2 regions of the Paenibacillus sp. GCM10027630 genome follow, and region 2 is predicted to be linked to the other one. Evidence: predicted binding sites of a transcription regulator. Region 2 holds the regulator's gene; the other holds the start of a gene.
The links. The regulator NrdR, encoded in region 2, represses ribonucleotide reductase genes. The targets are predictions, from matches to a motif close to AACACNATATATNGTGTT.
Positions count from the first base shown of each region.

Region 1 (9,520 bases), on a different contig from region 2:
CTATGTCAAGATTACGGGCCAATCTAAGCACAACTTCACGGGTAATACCATGTAAAATGAGATTATTGGCGGGGTGTGTAAAGAGCTCGCCTTCTTTTATGATCATGAAGTTAGATGCACTGCATTCTGTAATGGTTCCATTTCTATGTAAAATGACCTCTCCAGCCCCTTGATCCAATGCATGCTGCTTGGCCATAACATTTGCTAGCAGATTCAAAGTTTTCAGGTCGCATCTGAGCCATCGAATGTCATCCGCTGTTATTGCTGTAATTCCTTGCTCCATTGTACTTTTCGGTCTAGGGATTTCATTACAAAAGGCCATCAAAACCGGCTCTGTATGGGTAGGCGGAAAAGGATGAGCGCGTGGTGCAGCCCCACGGGTGATTTGCATGTACACGGTGCCCTCTTGAAGATGATTAGTTTGTATTAGTTCGGTTAAATATTGATGCAGCCGCTCTAAACTATAGGGTAGTGGAATGCGGACCTCCCGAGCGCTCTTTTCCAACCTGCGGTAATGCCCCTCCGGTTCAAACAGATTGCCGTTATAAACACGAAATACTTCATAAACGCCATCTCCAAAATAATAGCCTCTGTCATCAGGGGAAATAGATACTCGCTCCTTAGGGAGAAACTGATTTTGATACAAATATAGGTTCATAGCAAGACGCTCCTTTTTTAAAATAAAATACGAACATTTGTTTGTGTTGCAATTAATAATATGGTATGCTCAAAGTAGTGAATGGCTGTTGACTGGTACATGCATGATTTACGAAGTCGTACTATCGTTAGGGTAACAAGGTTAGCCTTGTATGTCAAAATTAGTTTGCTGCTCTCTGCAAGTAATGGATCTCTAAGTTGAAAATGGTAGTGCTTTTGTCGTGGGAAATAGTTCCTGCGAATCGATTATTAGGCGAAAGCTGTCGAAAAAACTATCGTTTTCAATCCTTGAAAAAGAGTGATTCACAGAGCAAATTCAAGCAATTGGCAATGTGTCTTGTCCTAACCCGTGAATTCCGCGAGTGCCCCATTAGAAGTACCATATATTGTGCTGTATAATGTTAATGGCATACTAGATATTGTGCTTGGTGTTGATCTCTATTTTCGGGAGGTTATTGTTTTGGAGACAGTGGACAGCAAGAAATTAAGTGGTTTGAGCGAGAAAATTTTCCTTGATCGTTATGCTATGAAGAATGCAAATACGGCTTTAACGAAAGTCGGCGATACCGTATTGGTTCTGACAAAGGATGATCCCAAGTTTCCAGCCAAAGAGGTTGGGGAAGTGATCAGCCGCACTGATAAATATGTGAAGGTTAAGCTTCGCAATGGAGATATTGTAGATTCTTCGGTTGAAAAGCTTACTTTGACATTGGAAAAAACACCCGAGCAATTATGGGACCGTTTGGCAGGCGCCATGGCTTCAGTAGAAGCTACACCAGAGAAAAAAACGGAGTGGACGGAGAAGTTTAGATATATATTGGATGACTGGAAGCTTGTTCCTGGAGGACGGATTGCCGCAGGGGCTGACGCGAGCGATGAATTGACACTATTTAACTGTTATGTCATTCCATCTCCTCATGATAGCCGTGGCGGTATTATGAGTTCATTGACTGAGATGACGGAAATTATGGCTCGCGGAGGAGGCGTCGGTATTAATCTTTCCTCGCTTCGTCCAAGACGAGCAATTGTTAAGGGTGTTAATGGCTCCTCTAGCGGCGCTGTATCATGGGGAGGCTTGTTCAGCTACACCACCGGGTTAATTGAACAAGGCGGCAGCCGCCGCGGCGCATTGATGCTCATGATGAATGATTGGCATCCGGATGTTGCAGACTTTATTACAGTTAAGCAAACGATGGGGCAAATTACGAATGCGAATTTATCGGTCTGCGTCAGCAATGGTTTTATGAAGGCTGTTAAGGAAGATCTCGATTGGGATCTTGTATATCCGGACACAACCGATTCGCAGTATGACGAATTATGGGATGGAGATCTGGATAAGTGGAAGAAGCTAGGCAAACAAGTCCATGTATACCGTACTGTCAAAGCGCGTGAAATATGGCATACCATCATAGAATCGGCTTGGAAATCTGCAGAGCCTGGCGTTGTTTTCATGGAGTATTACAACCAAATGTCCAATAGCTGGTACTTCAATCCGATTATTTGCACCAATCCATGCGGAGAGCAGGGATTGCCGGCATGGGGTGTGTGTAATTTATCTGCCGTCAACTTGTCCAAATTCTATGATGCTGAGAAGCATGATGTGGCTTGGGATGAGCTCGGCAAGGTTGTACGCTATTCGACCCGGTTTCTAGATAATGTAATTGACAAGACACCTTATCATTTTGAGGAAAATCGGCTTAACCAGCTGAATGAACGCAGGGTAGGTCTTGGAACGATGGGCTTGGCTGAATTGATGATCATGCTTCAGATTCGTTATGGAAGCCCGGAATCACTCCAATTCATGGATCGGATTTACGGTTTTATGGCCAAGGAGGCTTACTTAGCATCCGCCGATATTGCCGCGGAGAAGGGCAGCTTCACCCTTTTTGAAGCGGATAAATACTTACAAAGCGGCTTCATGAAAACAATGACAAGTGAATTCCCTGAGGTTGGCGCGGCAATTCAGAAAAAAGGAATGCGCAATGTTACTGTGATAACTCAAGCGCCTACCGGGAGTACAGGAACTATGGTAGGCACTTCGACAGGTATAGAGCCTTATTTTGCTTTCGAATATTACCGCCAAAGTCGTCTTGGCTTTGATAAGCAGTATGTGCCCATCGCCCAGGATTGGAAGGATGCTCATCCGGGAGAGGATCTGCCTGACTACTTTGTAACCTCTATGGATTTATCCGCAGAGGATCATATCCGAGCTCAAGCTGCGATTCAGAAGTGGGTGGATAGCTCGATTTCCAAAACAGCGAACTGCCCTGCTGATTTTACGGTAGATGAGACCAAGCGACTCTATGAATTAGCCTTCGATTTAGGCTGCAAGGGCGTAACGATCTACCGTGATGGAAGTCGTGATGTTCAGGTGCTTTCTACAGAGAAGAAAGAGGATAAATCAATCGATGCAATTGCAGCGCTCAAACCGGATGTAACCGAAAAGGCAGAGACTCTCGCCACTTCATCAGGCCAAGAAAGTGTTCATACGCCTCTTAACAGCAGCATTGCTGAATCATTAGCTATAACTGTATCGGGGACGGACAAGGTGGATGATAAGCAGTACAAACGGCGGCCGCAAATTTTGCGTGGAGCTACGTACAAATTCAATACGCCATTCGGGATGGCCTACATTACGATTAACGATATGAATGGCTCGCCCGTTGAAATTTTCCTGAATGTGGGGAAAGCAGGATCCGATGTATTCGCTATGTCCGAAGCATTGGGCCGCGTCTGCTCCTTGTTCTTGCGTTATGGCGACCACGGCAACAAGGTACAGCTGCTGACAAAACATCTCAAAGGCATTGGTGGATCAGGAGCGATTGGCTTCGGTGCCAACCGAGTTGAATCCATTGCAGACGCAGTAGCCAAAGCGCTCGAGATGCACGGTGAATTTTCCGACGATGCGGACGACTACGTCACCGCCACCCAGGAGGTCGTGATGGAAACGACCGCACAATATGCGGTGAATCGCAGCTCAGCTACATCGCTCGACCTGTGCCCATCCTGCGGATCAGCTTCGTTGATCAATAGTGAGGGCTGCAAGAATTGTACTAATTGCGGTTATGGAAAGTGTAGCTAAGGAAAAGCAGGGGGTGACCCTTGCTTTTTTTTTGTGTGTGAAATTCCAGAATTAGAATTGTTTCATAATTCATTAGATTTAAACGCTATTTGAAGCTATCGTTAACCCTGCAAGTATGATTCCACTAGAGATGCTATAAAACACACAATCATGCATTTCAAAAAATGGAATTTGGCTCAGTTGTGACACAGCTCTATCAGTAATAACTGTGTGACTTGTCGATCGGATAGCTTCCCCATTAGGTGCTATGATTTGGCAACAACGAGCTGACAATCAAAGACAACGTTTGCCTGTATACCGCATGGGCCGATTGTACATCTCCCAAGTGTCCACCAATGTAAAGATGAATAACGCCGTGGAGTGAGGCCCAGAATATACGTATAACGGAATCCGTGTCATACTGTTCGGGAATCAGTCCTTTCTCTTGCGCATTGCTAATCACAGTCAATAATTGCCGCATGGCTGTTACAGTGCCATGCATACTTTCCTCGTCCGGTTTGAAATCTGCGAAAGCTCCTCCGAACATCAGCTTATAATAACTGGAGTAACGCTGCCCGAATTGCCAAAAGGTTTCTCCTAAGTTCAGCATTTGCTGTGCCGGATCAGCAGCTTGTGGCGTCCCCTCGAATTCGTTAGCGAGAAGCTTACAACCGTCCAGATACAACTGCTGAGCCAAGCCCTCTTTATTGACAAACAAGCTATAAATGATTTTTGTTGAGCAACCCATTTTTTGCGATACTTTACGCACAGTAACGGATTCCGGTCCCTCTTCTTGCAAGAGAGTTGCCGCAGCATCAACAACGAGTTTGCGGAGATTTTCAATATTTTGCAAGCGAGCTTCTTGGTAAGTTTTCAACTTTCGTGTGTTCGCATTGGAGGAGATATCTTGGTCGCTCATAATCATCACCTTCGGGTATCATATTTTCGTCAGGAAACAAGTTTCTTGCTCTCTTATCAGGAATTTTATACAGATGTTAGGCTGTTGTCAAAGAGATCTTGGATGTTCAAAAATCATATTGACATTCTAAAAATGAGTGGTTACAATAGTTCCATAAAGAAACACTGTTACCGACCGCGATGATTCTTAACTTTCTTGGGAGTTGAGAATCGCGGATTACTTTTAAGTATATGGTAACGATGTTTCTATATTATAACATTGTAACTAAAAGGGGAGTAGCGTTATGACAATGCAAGGGAAATGGGCGCTCGTCACGGGTGCTTCTTCCGGTATTGGAGAGCAATTCGCAAGACAATTGGCCAAACAAGGCAGCCATTTGGTACTCGTGGCCCGATCGGAGAGCAAGCTTGAGAGCCTGGCAGCTGAGCTCAGAAAGATGTATGGCATCAAAACCGAGGTTATCTCTATGGATCTTTCGAAAGAGGGCGCGCCCAGCGAGTTATATCAAAAATGTCGACTTTTGAAAGTGGATATCGAAATGCTGATTAACAATGCAGGGTTTGCTACACATGGTTTGTTTGAACAAGTGTCAGGTGAGCGTCAACATGAAGAAGTTATGCTCAATGTCGCCGCTGTTGTAGATATGACCCACTTGTTCTTACCGGACATGTTGCACAGAAGCTCAGGTGCAGTTATCAATGTTGCTTCAACCGCCGGATTTCAACCACTTCCCTATATGGCCGTATATGGAGCAACGAAAGCTTTCGTCCTGTCGTTTACTCAAGCGTTATGGTTTGAAAACCGTAACCGCGGTATCAAATTCTTCGCACTTTGTCCCGGTTCGACGGACACCAGTTTCTTTAATGTCGTAGGAGCGGAAGAGGCTTCCGTCGGAAAGAAAGATACTCCAGAAAGAGTCGTAAAGGTTGCACTTCGCGCGTTGAAGGATGGGAAAGTGTATGTCGTTCCGGGTGTGCAGAATTATCTAGGGGCGCAGTTATCGCGATTCATTACACGAAAGCAAGGTCTTCGGCTTGTAGGAAGCATGCTTCGTCCGCGTGAAGGATACAGCAGCAATAATAAGAATCCGGGTAATGAATCTGATCTTTCTGGGAGGACAATACGATGAAAGCTATACTACTGAAAAACGGCTTCGGCTTTGAAGAATTAACCATAACGGAACTCGATATACCAACGCCAGGCCCTAAGGAAGTGCTTGTCCGCATGAGGGCAGCTTCTCTCAATTATCGGGATCTGGTGGTCCTCAGCGGATTAATGCCGATCGAAGTCAAATTCCCCTTCATTCCATTATCAGACGGAGCCGGAGAAATTGTAGCCGTTGGCCAAGGAGTAACAAGGTTTCAAGTCGGACACCGAGTAGCGGGTAATTTTCAACAGCGATTCATTGGCGGCAGCCCAAGACCAGGGGTGTTAGATGACAGTCTGGGAGGTCCATTGAACGGAGTAGCGGCTGAGTATATCGTTCTGCATGAAGACGGAGTGGTCCTTATTCCCGATCACCTCACTTATGAGGAGGCCTCCACCTTGCCGATCGCGGCATTAACCGCATGGAGCATGCTAATCGAATACGGTGGTTTGCAAACAGGTGATACCGTGCTGCTGCAAGGAACAGGCGGTGTTTCCATCTTTGGGCTGCAATTCTCGCTTTTGGCCGGAGCACGAGTCATCATCACGTCGAGCAGCAACGACAAGATGGAACGAGCAAAAGCTCTTGGCGCATGGCAAACGATCAACTATTCGGAAGTTCCTGATTGGGATAAGGCAGCGTTAGAGTTGACTGGCAGTGGTGTCGACCATGTTCTTGATGTTGGAGGAGCGGCAACGATGGGGAAATCTATAAATGCGCTTCGCACTGGAGGGACCGTGAGTATGGTCGGGTTCTTATCGGGCTTGACCATTCCGGAATACGATGTCTCCAGCATCTTGCAGAAAGCGGCAACTGTTCGCGGCAGTCAAGTCGGCAACCGAGATCACTTTGAAAAGATGAATCGAGCGATTGCCAATCATGGTTTACATCCCGTCATCGACCGTGTGTTTCCTCTGGATCGAATTGGAGAAGCATTCGCGCTCTTGGCTGAAGGAAAGCAATATTTTGGTAAAATCGTAGTCCAAATCTAAATCTCGCAAAAATGGCAAAGGAGGCACTTTAATGCCCAAATCAACAGCTCGCTCCGTTAAATCTACTGAAGGCGTGAGTCGTCCTAAACGCTCACTATGTGCTAGGATATGCAGATGGGGGCTATCGCTGCTCGCTGTGCTCGTTATAGGATTACTCGTTTTCTTGCTTTTGCCTTCACCGATAAAACCTACAAAATGGTCCGCACCGACGGCTCCTTCTCTTGAGGAAGCGGGTCCGTGGAAACAGAACAATAAACTCAGCTCGGCTCAGCTTGTTACTGATGCCCCTCAATTCCCGGAATTCATTACATTCGATAAAGAAGGACAGCTATATACAGGAGATTCAAATGGTAAAATTTACAAAGTTCCTTTCGATGCAGAGGGTAAACCGCAAAAAGCCCAATTGTTTGCAGACACCAAAGGAACGCCTAATGGGCTTAAATTCGATGCCAATGGCGATTTAATCGTTACTGATGTCAAGAAGGGACTGCTGTCTATAAACCCATCCGGGAGCATAGAGGTATTGGCCAATCAAGTGGACGGCAAGCCGATCTATCTGGCTAACGAGCTTGATATTGCCCAGGACGGCTCAATTTATTTCTCCGATACTTCGAATTATGGCAGCGTGACCTTCAAAGAAATTGCCGAGAACAAGCCGCATGGACGTTTGCTGAAGTACGATCCAAAGACCAAGCAAACGACCGTCCTGTTAGAAGGCCTGTACTTTGCAAACGGGGTTGCCTTGTCTGCGGATGAAGATTTTGTGCTTGTGGCGGAATCGTATCATTATCAGTTAACCAGATACTGGCTCAAGGGTCCAAAGAAGGGGACATTTGATATTTTCGCAGACAATCTCGCAGGCTTCCCAGACAACATTACGCGTGATGAGCAAGGTCATTTTTGGGTTGGTATCTTCACAACTCGCCTTTCCTTTGTAGATCTGATGCATAGCAACCCTTGGTTGGCCAGTACCATGGCCAAAATACCGCAGTTGCTGCTGAGCGGTGCAAGCGCACCGGCGAAGCATGGTCTTGCTGTGGAACTCAGCCCGCAGGGAGAGCTTATCGGAAGCTGGCATGATCCGGAAGGCAAACTGTATGGGGTAACGACGGCTGCAAGCCATAACGGATTTTTATATATAGGAACGGCACCTGGAGGCAGTCATGGCGTTCACCGCGTGCTTTTAACAAAATAAGGTTGGAATCCGGGAGGGTGGAAACATGGGAGGAGATGTACAGGACAAATGTACACGGTCTAATGTTGACGCTACACTACGGGCTTCCGCCGATGATGTCATCATCATCTCCTCCATTGCCGGCAAGGAAGTGATTGCCGGAGGAGGTCCATACAGCGTTACCAAATATGGCGTTAACGCCATAGCGTCTGCATTACGTTTGGAGACAATCGATCAGGGGATTCGCATTACTACGATTCAGCCCGGGGTGGTGGCAACAGAATTTTCTCAGGTGGCCGGGTATTCCGAGGATGAAATTCGCGCGTTTGCTTCGAAAGTCTTGCCGTTACATCCTGATGATGTTGCAGAGGCGGCGCTCTATGCATTGGAGCAGCCTGAGCATGTCAGCATTCCGGAACTAACCATCATGCCTTCAAGGCAAGCCCAACGATTCAAATAAAGCGATGTCCATTTGGCATGCCATTTCGTATTCAGATAAAGCCCTAAGTTTGGTATACCGGATAGTGCAACTAACCATTGTATGGCATGCAAGAGGTCGTCGGTTCGATCCCGATAGTCTCCACCAAACATTATCATTGAACCTCCAAGCGGAGGTTTTTTGTATTCAAATAAACAAATCAGATTTTTGCATTCTTTTTAAGCTGTAGAATCCGCCAATCAAGGTAACATTAACTAAATTTACCTTTGAACTAAATTTAATCGTGATAAAAGCTTTAAAATGGAAGATGCTAAAATCATTACTTGTGAACTTTCAGAAAAATGTTATTAGGTAAATACTGACTTATCAAATTTAAAAATCAATGTTACACGAAGAATACGAGCCAAGTTAATCTGAAATTAGGATTTAAACACGTGGCTTGTTCTCTGCTGACGCTTGTTCTGCTAGTTACACCTGCAAATGTCTCTGCAGCTACGATTTCAACATATGGGTTGCCTTCCATTTACCCAGCTTCAACAACTTATTCTTTGAAGCGGATACTATGGTAATTCCCGTCGTTGGTTATACCAGTAATTATGATTATGCGCATTTTTCATTGTCTGACGGTCCTGTTACGATTGAGGTGACTGCGCTTGGACAAGCGAGCATCTCTTCCTACAATATCAGCTCCAAAAAACTTAATCTATCCGGCTCAAAAAATGAGAATAAGCTGCCCTTTACCTTAAACAACGATGAATAATTGGCGACAGATTCAAGACCCATTTATGAGCGTATATTAGAATCGCTGCGTGAAGAAATTGTGCAACGTAAGTATAAAGTTGGAGACTGCGTCCCATCGGAGAAGGAGTTGGCGGATGAATATAAAGTGAGTCGAATTACAAGCAAGAAGGCTCTAGAGATGCTAGCGGAGGATGGCCTCATCGTTCGAAGCTCGTCGTATTAATGTGGTATCTTAATATTAATGAATAGGAATAGCCTTATGAATACTAGATTACTATTATTTGGTGTCCATTTGTCTTGGGGCTTTAGATTAAAGTGCTTAATTTTGACTAATTGGAGTCAATGCTAAGCACTTTTTTTGTTGTCTAATTCCATCTGTGCTCGAAATTT
Region 1 is NZ_JBHTGY010000095.1:95,487-105,006, reverse strand. Features, by position in the region: gene dat (D-amino-acid transaminase) at 1-658, opposite strand, end outside; gene ACFQ0C_RS35665 (adenosylcobalamin-dependent ribonucleoside-diphosphate reductase) at 1,184-3,739, shown strand; gene ACFQ0C_RS35660 (TetR/AcrR family transcriptional regulator) at 3,978-4,637, opposite strand; gene ACFQ0C_RS35655 (SDR family NAD(P)-dependent oxidoreductase) at 4,921-5,766, shown strand; gene ACFQ0C_RS35650 (zinc-dependent alcohol dehydrogenase family protein) at 5,763-6,776, shown strand; gene ACFQ0C_RS35645 (SMP-30/gluconolactonase/LRE family protein) at 6,808-7,971, shown strand; gene ACFQ0C_RS35640 (SDR family oxidoreductase) at 7,997-8,410, shown strand; gene ACFQ0C_RS35635 (hypothetical protein) at 8,952-9,149, shown strand; gene ACFQ0C_RS35630 (GntR family transcriptional regulator) at 9,150-9,353, shown strand.
Region 1: ACFQ0C_RS35665 (adenosylcobalamin-dependent ribonucleoside-diphosphate reductase) is a predicted target of NrdR. The motif match lies at 1,033-1,050, and genes of this name have one in related genera.

Region 2 (9,520 bases):
ATAAAGATATACTCATCAATCAAACCTTCCTCGGCAAGCTGCTGTACGATGGAGCCACTGCCCAGCACAAGAATGTCACAACTAGCGTCTCGTTTCAATTGTCGTACCACTTCGATCAGGTTGTCATTATAAATTTGGGTGTTGTCCCACTCAGTCTCATTGATTGTTTTGGAGAAAACGATTTTGGTCATGTCAGTCAGTTCTTGAGCTATCTCTTTCAAATGACTGGGCGCATCCGGATTATGGAGCACTGGCACCCAATAGCGTTCAAATCCGCGGAAAGTCGTGCTTCCCAAAATAAGGATGTTCATCTTGCCGCCGATAGCATGTGCCGCTTTGTCAACCTCCGGGTCATGAATAAACCAATCCATACCAAAAGTCGCTTCATTTAAGCTGGCAAAATAGCCATCGATCGATATTCGATTCAGCATTTTAATTTTGTTCATAGCCTACCACTCCTCGGTTCTTGAATCATTAATTCCTATTGGAATAACTTGATCATACCCGGAACTACGATAAAAAAATTGGACAAACCCGTCCTTTATTATAAATAGGAGGACCCTGCCAGGTCGCTATGAAATTCACTAACCTTCATCGCTATATGTTTCGGACTTACCCAGGAGAACAATTTCATATCGCGTATAAAATGAGACTGATCATAATAGTTCAGCGCATAAGCGACGTCGGACAATCGATCGTACTGCCCTGAATGCATCAACCGCAATGCTTCATTTATGCGTCTTACTCTGATGTACAGATGCGGCGGCATGCCTACGACACGGGCGAAACGTTTCTGAAATTGCCGCTCAGAAATATGAAATACGGCAACCAGATCTTGCACTGTAATACTTGCGATATGTTTGCGAATATATTCGAGTGTCAACTCGATGAGCTCGTCACGCCTATTCGTCTGCTTTAAAGCAGTCAGTAAAAAGTGATTGAGCAAATAAACCCGTTCGTCAGTCGAGTTCGCGGACAAAAGCTGCCTCTCGAGTTCCACCGCATCGAATTGATCCGGAGCCAAGAGGCCTTGGTTATGAGCTGCCGCGTCCCAGCCAAACAAGCTGTATAGTGCGTGGGGCTTAAAAACCAATTGGATCGTCGTATAAGGTGTACCTCTAAAACGCATGATGCTCGGTTCCGAACCTTGTCCATGCAGAAATAAGAACGGAATATTGGATGTTTGTTCGGAACGGATTGCAATACTTTCTATCGCTGCGTTTTGATCTGCGGCAAGCTGGAAGACGATACCCGGGTAACCGCTTGGACAAACCTTAACCTCGAGTGGTTGATCTCCTAAGTGAGTTGAGATTCGCAGGCACTCGATATCCCGGCTTAAAGCTGGAGGAGGAGGCAAAACGTTAAAGTTGATCGTTGTCATAATCTTTTATTTTACACGAATCCAGAGCAACTGGAAAGTTGTCTTCTTTTTAATATGCGAGCAAATGCACAACGCTCGAAAACCAAAGCGTTACGCATTTTTAAATTCCAATCATTTTACCAACGCGCTCCTCAATCGGTTCACTCCAAATTCCAAATAACCTTTTAGACAAGTCAGCATATAGACCCATCCTTCTTTATTGTCCACCAATTTTGCTATTAAATCAGGATCATTCTCGTCAAATCCATCTTCGTTCACTTCTACGATGGTACTTGCTTGATCCGTATCCTTGAGCGTTATTGTCACAAGGTGCGGCCCCCCGTCTTCCGCCCCCCATTCAAATACAATCTTTCGATTTTCAATCATTTCGATCACGTGAATATCCCCTTGAGCTTTGTACTCTTCGTACCTCAACGTGACTGTTTTGCTTTTTTCCCATCTCTCCGAGCTGGACGAAAACCAAAAATTTCCAATCTTTTCAGGATTGACAAAAGCTTCAAAAACGTCATAAGCAGGTTTTCGAATCTCCATTTTCGTCAAGTTATTCATTTGAATTCCTCCATTCATTAGGACCTGTCGAATTCCACTTCATATTCCTTATACAATTGTTTATATCCGTACTTTACCGCATTACTCCCCATCATAGAGGGCATTTCTAAACGTGCCAACGTTTCGGCAAGCCCCTTGGAGGCAACTCGATTATTTAGTCATGCCCAGACTTCGTTTAAACACGAATATCTCCTCGACAGCTCTATGATACCCGCCTGCAGCTCGGAACGAATCGCCAATTTCAACGCATTGCTTTGGAATTGACGCATCCTTTAGTACGCTTTCCGCTGCCTCTCTGAGATCTTGTGCGGTTAAGCCTTCTTGATTGAGCTGAATGCCTACACCGAGTTGAGCCACACGTCGCGCCACAACAGGTTGGTCGGCGCTTTGGGGAAGTACAATCAACGGCACACCATAATACATACCTTCACTGGTGCTGTTCATGCCGCCATGTGTGATAAACAATTTGGCGTGTTGCAGTACTTCGATTTGCGGTACGTAGTTGCGTACGATAAAATTCGCAGGAATGTCTCCCAAGTCCGCTATCTGGGTTTGTTTGCCGACGGATAAAATCACGGTATACTTCGTTTCAGCGAACGCGGCAAAACAGAGCTTGTAAAAATCCACGGCTTGATTGAAAACAGTGCCGAGTGATATGTAAATCAGGTGATCCGTATCCAAATTAGAAAAATCAAATTGATCATGAGCGTGCGGCACGAAAGAGGGTCCAACAAACTTAAACGTTTCATCGAAGCTTTCCCCATCAGGCTGAAAGCGTTTCGATGTGTAGACGATGGTCAATGGGGCGGGATTGCAAAAAACCTCGTAGGCGGAGCCAACTTGCACATTGTATTTCGCTTGCACGTTATTAACCAGTTGTTGAAAGTCTTGTTGTTCACGTTCATTCACATCTGCTGGAAAATGACTGGAGAGGTGGTCTTGCATACTGTCAAAACTGTTTTCTTGGATTGCAAAACTCGTACACGAATTGATTGCAGGCAGGTCGAGTATTTGTGCAAGTAAACGCCCACAGCCGAACATCGAGTCGTGAATGATGTAATCAAAACGTTCTCCTTTTGTTTGCTCAAGAAGACTGGGAATGATAATGTCGGCGGTGCGCAATAGTCCGCCTACTCGACCCCAAGGATTTCTTCCTCCGGCAAGGAATGCCTCAATAAATTTGCTGCCATCGAATGTGATCACCTCTGCGCCCGTTGGCTCGACGCGATCACGAAACTGTTCAGCTATAAAGTAAACTACCTCTTCTCCACGACGGATAAGTTCTTGAACAACACCGAGGGTTGGATTGATATGTCCTTCGGAACCTCCATTGATCAGCAAAACACGAGCCATATTCATCACCTTTCATAATGTGCCATCCTCCGCTAATAACGATACGTTTTTTTCAACAATGCACGAACACTAGGCTAAAAACAATACAAAATATCCCTAGAAAGTGGGGTCTTGCTTCGAAGTTGATTCAGATAATTTGCCGGAAGCCCCAAAACACAAAAAAACGACATTTCTGTCGTTTGTGTTAGATATTGGTGGAAAATAGGGGGATCGAACCCCTGACCTCATCGCTGCCAGCGATGCGCTCTCCCAGCTGAGCTAATTCCCCATATATTCGCAATCAAGGAAACAAGTTTCATTTTCCCATGTTACTTTCGGAACATTGTCGCGGGCCAGCATGGAATTCCAGCTGAGCTAAAGCTCTGTAGCGACAAAAATGATAATACCACAGGTGCTTAAAGGTTGTCAACAAAAAATGACAACACACACCTGCGGCCTATTTATTATCTTCGCCAACGCCATGCTTGGAGAGAATGTCATTGAGCTCGCGCATAAACATATTGATATCTTTGAATTGACGATAGACGGATGCAAACCGAATATAGGCAACTTCATCTACTGGGTACAGCTGTTCCATTACAATTTCACCGATGTTGCGGCTGTCTACTTCTGCATGCGCCGTATTGCGGACCTGCTTTTCCACCTCAGAGACGATTTTATCTAGCTGCTCTACCGACACTGGGCGCTTCTCACAGGCTCGTATTAGACCGCGGAGCATCTTTTCCCGGCTGAATTCCTCACGGCTGCCATCTTTTTTAATAACGATAAGCGGGGTTTCCTCCACCATTTCAAACGTCGTAAATCGCTTGGTGCATCTCTCACATTCCCTGCGGCGGCGAATGGATTTGTTCTCATTGGCTGCGCGGGAATCCAGCACTTTAGTTCCAAGGTAATCGCAGTATGGGCATTTCATCTTCTAACACTCCTTTTGCCGGGAATATCCCTTGCGAACTAATCCAAGGGATTGCCAACGAATCCCTGTTATGAACTTCCGATAAACGCACATAATAGGTTTACCAACTACAAGGAGGTGAACAGACATGGGTGCAGGACAATCTCGGAGCAGCAACGTACTTGTAGTTCCTCAAGCGAACGCAGCGTTGGATCAACTGAAATACGAGGTAGCACAGGAATTGGGTATCTCCATTCCTCAAGACGGTTACTACGGTAACATGGCTACTCGTGATACAGGTGCGATCGGTGGACACATTACCCGTCGCTTGGTACAAATCGCTGAACAACAACTAGCTGGACAATTTAAGTAATCATTTTAGGAAGAAGAAGTGTTGGACAATTGCTCCTCAGGGAGCTTGTCCAATGCTTCTTTGCATTTGAGGCGAAACTCCCCACTCTTCTGCATAAAGCTTATGATATTTATTATAATAATATAAAACGCGCTGAATGTAATGCCTTGTTTCACCAAATGGGATCGAATTCACCTTTTCCAGTGTACCATCCCACTCCTGATTTTGCAGCCAACGGTTTACATTTCCCTGTCCTGCGTTATATCCGGCTATGGCCGCCACTGTATTGCCTTTATACTGCTTGTGCAGCCAGCTTAAGTACCATGATCCTAATTGTATACTGACCGTAGGATTATGTAAATTTTCTTTATGAGTAGACGAGAAACGCCCCATCTCCACAATCCAATCTGAAGTGTCGGGCATAAGCTGCATTAGCCCAAAAGCGCCCTTTTTCGATTCGATATCCACTTTGAAGTTAGATTCTACACGAATAATGGCTGCGATCAAAAACGGATCTAAACCATATTTATCACCATTAAGCAGTATTTCATCCTTATATTGAATCGGATAAAGTAATCGGCCCACCATACTGCTGCTTAAAAACAAAAATATGATAAATGCAATTAAGAAAAGTGCAAATACCCGCTTCCTTCGCCAAAAGCCAAAGCTCATAGAAGCCCTCTCTTTCTCAGGAATTGTTCTACTTGCTCTTCTGTTTGCGGTAAGGAGCCCTCATTGTTGATGAGAATATCAGCCAATGCTTTCTTCTGCTCGATATCCATTTGGGCCTGCAGTCTTTTCTCAGCCTGCTCCAATGACAAACCATCGCGTAGAACAAGCCTGTCCATCTGCACATTTCGGGGAATATAAACGACCATTACCTCTTCAAACATTGATTGCAGTCCGGATTCGTACAATAGCGGCACATCTACTACTACCAGCTTATCCGGATGCTGCTGTTCGTAATCCTTCATTCTTTGCCGCATTAAAGCCCTGATAGAAGGATGCATCATATCCTGCAAATCCTTCAAAGCTGCTTGGTTTCCAAAAACCATTTCACCCAGCTTTTTGCGATTTAATGTCCCATCCTCAAGCAGCACTTCCTGGCCAAACCGTTCTGCTATTTGTTCCAGCACAGGGCTGCCCGGTTCGACAACCTCTCTAGCTATACGGTCGGCGTCAACCAGCATCACCCCGCGCTGCACCAGCATGTTAGAAACGGTGCTTTTGCCACAGGCGATGCCTCCGGTCAAACCGATGTTCATAGTAATTCTCCTCAGCTTGTAAGCATTATATTACAACAGTTTCATAATTCCCATAAAAATTAAAACGAATCCCGGAAAAACAGATAGCCTTCGAATCCATACCAGCTCCGAATACTTGTAGCCTATCCGCAATCCTGTAGCCAGAAATGCCCCGCTCGCAAATGCTATTACAGCTGAAGTAAGCCATGGAGTAAATCCGATTAAAGCTGCCCCAATACCAGCGCCAAAGGCATCCAGGGAAAGAGCCACCCCTAGCAACACAGCCTCAGATGCAGATATGTTGCCTGAACGGTCCCTGTCAGCTATAGAGGGCGTACGTAATATTTGAATGACTAACCCAAGCCTCTTAAGCTCTATATACATAATTTCTTTGGCGCTTTGAACAGCCGCCTCGTCCTGGATACCTGCTGCCGCGAAAGCATTCGGCTGATCGATATTTTCTTCTTGCTCCGCTGAATCCTTTTTCTGTGTCACAACCTGATATAAAGCCCATATTCCGATTCCAATCAGGATGATCCCACCAATTCCTTTTGCAACGTCCGGGTCTACAAACCTGCTTATAAAAACGCCAATCTGCATTGACATATAAATAATAAGCCCAGAACATACAGAAATGATGGCTACAGATAATAAGGGTATCCGAATTTTGCGTAAGCCGTACATGACTCCTACACCGAAACCATCCAGACTAACAGCCAAAGCCAAAATCAATAAAGATATAACAGGCAGCAGCATTAATTTTCCCCTCCCGATCGCTTTACCCCTACTATATGAAAAAATGGGCGGAGGGTGCACAACTGATTAAACCCTAACCTTCTTTACACGTTTCTGCTTCGATTTAAGCGGTTGGCATTTGGGGCAAAAGTGGGTTCCACGACCTGCAACAACACTCTTTTCAATTGGCTGGCCACAGGTGTAGCAGGACTCTCCCTTGCGGCCGTACATTTTGAGCTGGTGCTGGAACAATCCAATCTCACCTTGTCCGTTCACATAGGATTTGATCGATGAGCCTCCCGCGGCTACCGCTTCCTGCAGCGTCTTCACTATCGCCTCGAATAGAGCGGCAAGCTCCCGCTTGGTCAATGTATCAGCTTCACGTTCCGGGTGAATACCTGCCAAGAAAAGGGACTCATCCACATAAATATTCCCTATACCGACGATATATTCCTGATTAAGCAGCAGAGGTTTGATCTTGGTTGATCGACCCGATAGCTTGCTGCTAAAAGCGGCTAAGGTGAAGTTATCATCCAATGGCTCGAGCCCGAGCTTTTTCAGCGGATTTTCCTCTAATTCACGTCCCTTTGGGAAAAGATGCATAGTCCCGAATTGACGAACATCTTTATAACGAAGCTCGCTGTCGTCTGTAAAATGGAATACGACATGCGTATGAGGCTCCAATGGGTCCAACTGATCATATAACCCATACCTGCCTTCCATCCGCAGATGGGACACCAGGGTGAAGTCATCCATCATAAAGCAAAGAAACTTGCCTCTGCGCTCAACGTTTTGAATGGTCTGTCCGGCGAGCAGCAAGCAAAATTCCAGCGGCTCCTCCGGCAGCAGTATTATTCGGTTCAAATGAACCGTAACGTGGTCAATCTTCTTTTGTAAAACTAATTCGTTCAAGGTCCTTCGTACCGTTTCAACCTCTGGTAATTCCGGCATGATGATTTCACCTCAATAAACATTATTAATTTTGCACAGCGGCATTGAAGCGAACCGCTGTGTTGTTTTGGCCGACCATGCAGCAGTGACTCGCGAATTTTCCTCACCTTGTACATCCGAAACGTTAATAGAGAGAACTACTGTAAAGCTTGTCCCGCAGGGACAACAGCGATCCCCTATCACGGTATCCAAGTATAACCGTTCTCTTACGGGTGTCCAGAGGGCGTAGCCCTTGGAGCCCTCCCGGCGGGGAGGGTTTGGGTGGGGATGCATGGTTTGGGTGGGGGACTACCTTACTTCGCTTCATACCAGTTTGATCCGGTATCGACATCGGCTTTCAATGGAACGTCTAGTGATAGCGCATTTTCCATAACATCTTTTACAGTTGCTTTCATAATTTCAATTTCTTCTTTAGGAACCTCGAATACCAATTCATCGTGCACCTGAAGCAGCATACGGCTCTGCAAGCCGTCCTGCTTCATCCGTTTATCCATTTGTACCATGGCCAGCTTGATAATGTCAGCAGCGGTGCCCTGTATAGGTGTATTCATCGCTGTCCGTTCAGCAAATGAGCGCAGGTTGAAATTGGAAGCCGTAATCTCAGGCAAATAACGTCGACGCTGGAGCAAAGTCGTTACATATCCGTCCTGACGCGCTTTTTTTACAATGTCATCCATATATTGGCGAACCCCTTGGAATACGAAAAAATACTGTTCAATAAAAGCAGACGCTTCCTTACGGGTAATGTTCAAGTTTTGCGATAAGCCGTAATCACTGATGCCATACACAATACCGAAGTTAACGGCTTTGGCCTGCCGGCGCATATTGGAATCGACTGCTGATTCAGGCACACCAAACACATCCATCGCCGTTTTCGTATGAATATCCATATCCTTCAGGAATGCTTCCATCAGCCTCTCATCCTGCGAAATATGGGCTAGCACACGAAGTTCAATCTGCGAATAGTCAGCGGTTAATATCGACCAGTCAGGCCTGGAAGGTACGAATACCTTGCGGATTTTACGGCCTTCCTCCAGACGGATCGGGATATTTTGCAAATTCGGGTACTGACTGCTCAAACGACCAGTCGCGGCAATCGTCTGTTTGAAATACGTGTGTACTTTGCCTGTTTCACCGCGAACCTCTTTCAATAGTCCTTCCACATAAGTGGACTGAAGCTTAGCCAATGTCCGGTAATTGAGAATATGGCCGATAGCCGGGTGATAAGGCTCCAGCTTTTCAAGCACTTCAGCATCAGTGGAGTAGCCTGTTTTCGTTTTCTTCACAGCAGGCAGCTGCAGCTTTTCAAACAATATTTCTCCAAGCTGCTTAGGCGAGTTAATGTTGAACTCCGTTCCTGCCGCTTCATAAATGGATTTCATGATGGATTCCAGCTGAACCGCGAGCTCTGAACCGTACTGCTTCAGACCTTCAACATCTACCTTGATTCCCTTTTTCTCCATCGATGCAAGAACACTGGCCAAAGGAAGCTCCAGCTCGTAGAACAGCTGATGCATACCATTGCTCTCCAGATCGATTTGCATCGGCTCCATCAATTGTTGAACAGCCGTTACTTTCCGGCACAAATGCTCACAGATGACTTCGGCCGCGGGAATTTGAAATTTGGCGCCTTTGCCGAATACATCCTCGTCCGCCTTCAAGGAAGACAAGCCATATTTAGCCGTTAGGCCGTTCAAAGTTAAAGACGACTCCGTTGGATCAAGCAGATAGGCAGCAAGCAGCACATCAAAGGACGATCCGCACAGACTAAGTCCTTGCCAGCCCAAAGCCACTTCAGCCCGATGTTGATCGTAGATGGCTAAAGATTTATCCGGAGATTCCACCCATGCTCTTAGAGCCTCTGAATGAGTTCCTCCTTCGCGCAGCAGCTCAAACGGCACATAGTAGCAAGTATCCTGCGAAGCTAACGCTAAACCAAGCACATACCCGGTATGTGGATTATCCCCCACCACTTCAACATGCAGTGCTTTCACTTGAGGCAGTGCTTCAAGCAGCTCCGGCATGCGCTCCCGGTCTATAGCAACCGTCTGGATTTCTTCCTG
Region 2 is NZ_JBHTGY010000031.1:99,142-108,661, reverse strand. Features, by position in the region: gene ACFQ0C_RS14205 (dihydrofolate reductase family protein) at 1-446, opposite strand, end outside; gene ACFQ0C_RS14200 (helix-turn-helix domain-containing protein) at 545-1,381, opposite strand; gene ACFQ0C_RS14195 (SRPBCC family protein) at 1,493-1,930, opposite strand; gene ACFQ0C_RS14190 (macrolide family glycosyltransferase) at 2,081-3,283, opposite strand; tRNA gene ACFQ0C_RS14185 (tRNA-Ala) at 3,476-3,551, opposite strand; gene nrdR (transcriptional regulator NrdR) at 3,720-4,196, opposite strand; gene ACFQ0C_RS14175 (alpha/beta-type small acid-soluble spore protein) at 4,324-4,548, shown strand; gene ACFQ0C_RS14170 (lytic transglycosylase domain-containing protein) at 4,585-5,199, opposite strand; gene coaE (dephospho-CoA kinase) at 5,196-5,792, opposite strand; gene ACFQ0C_RS14160 (MntP/YtaF family protein) at 5,823-6,524, opposite strand; gene mutM (DNA-formamidopyrimidine glycosylase) at 6,594-7,457, opposite strand; gene polA (DNA polymerase I) at 7,751-9,520, opposite strand, start outside.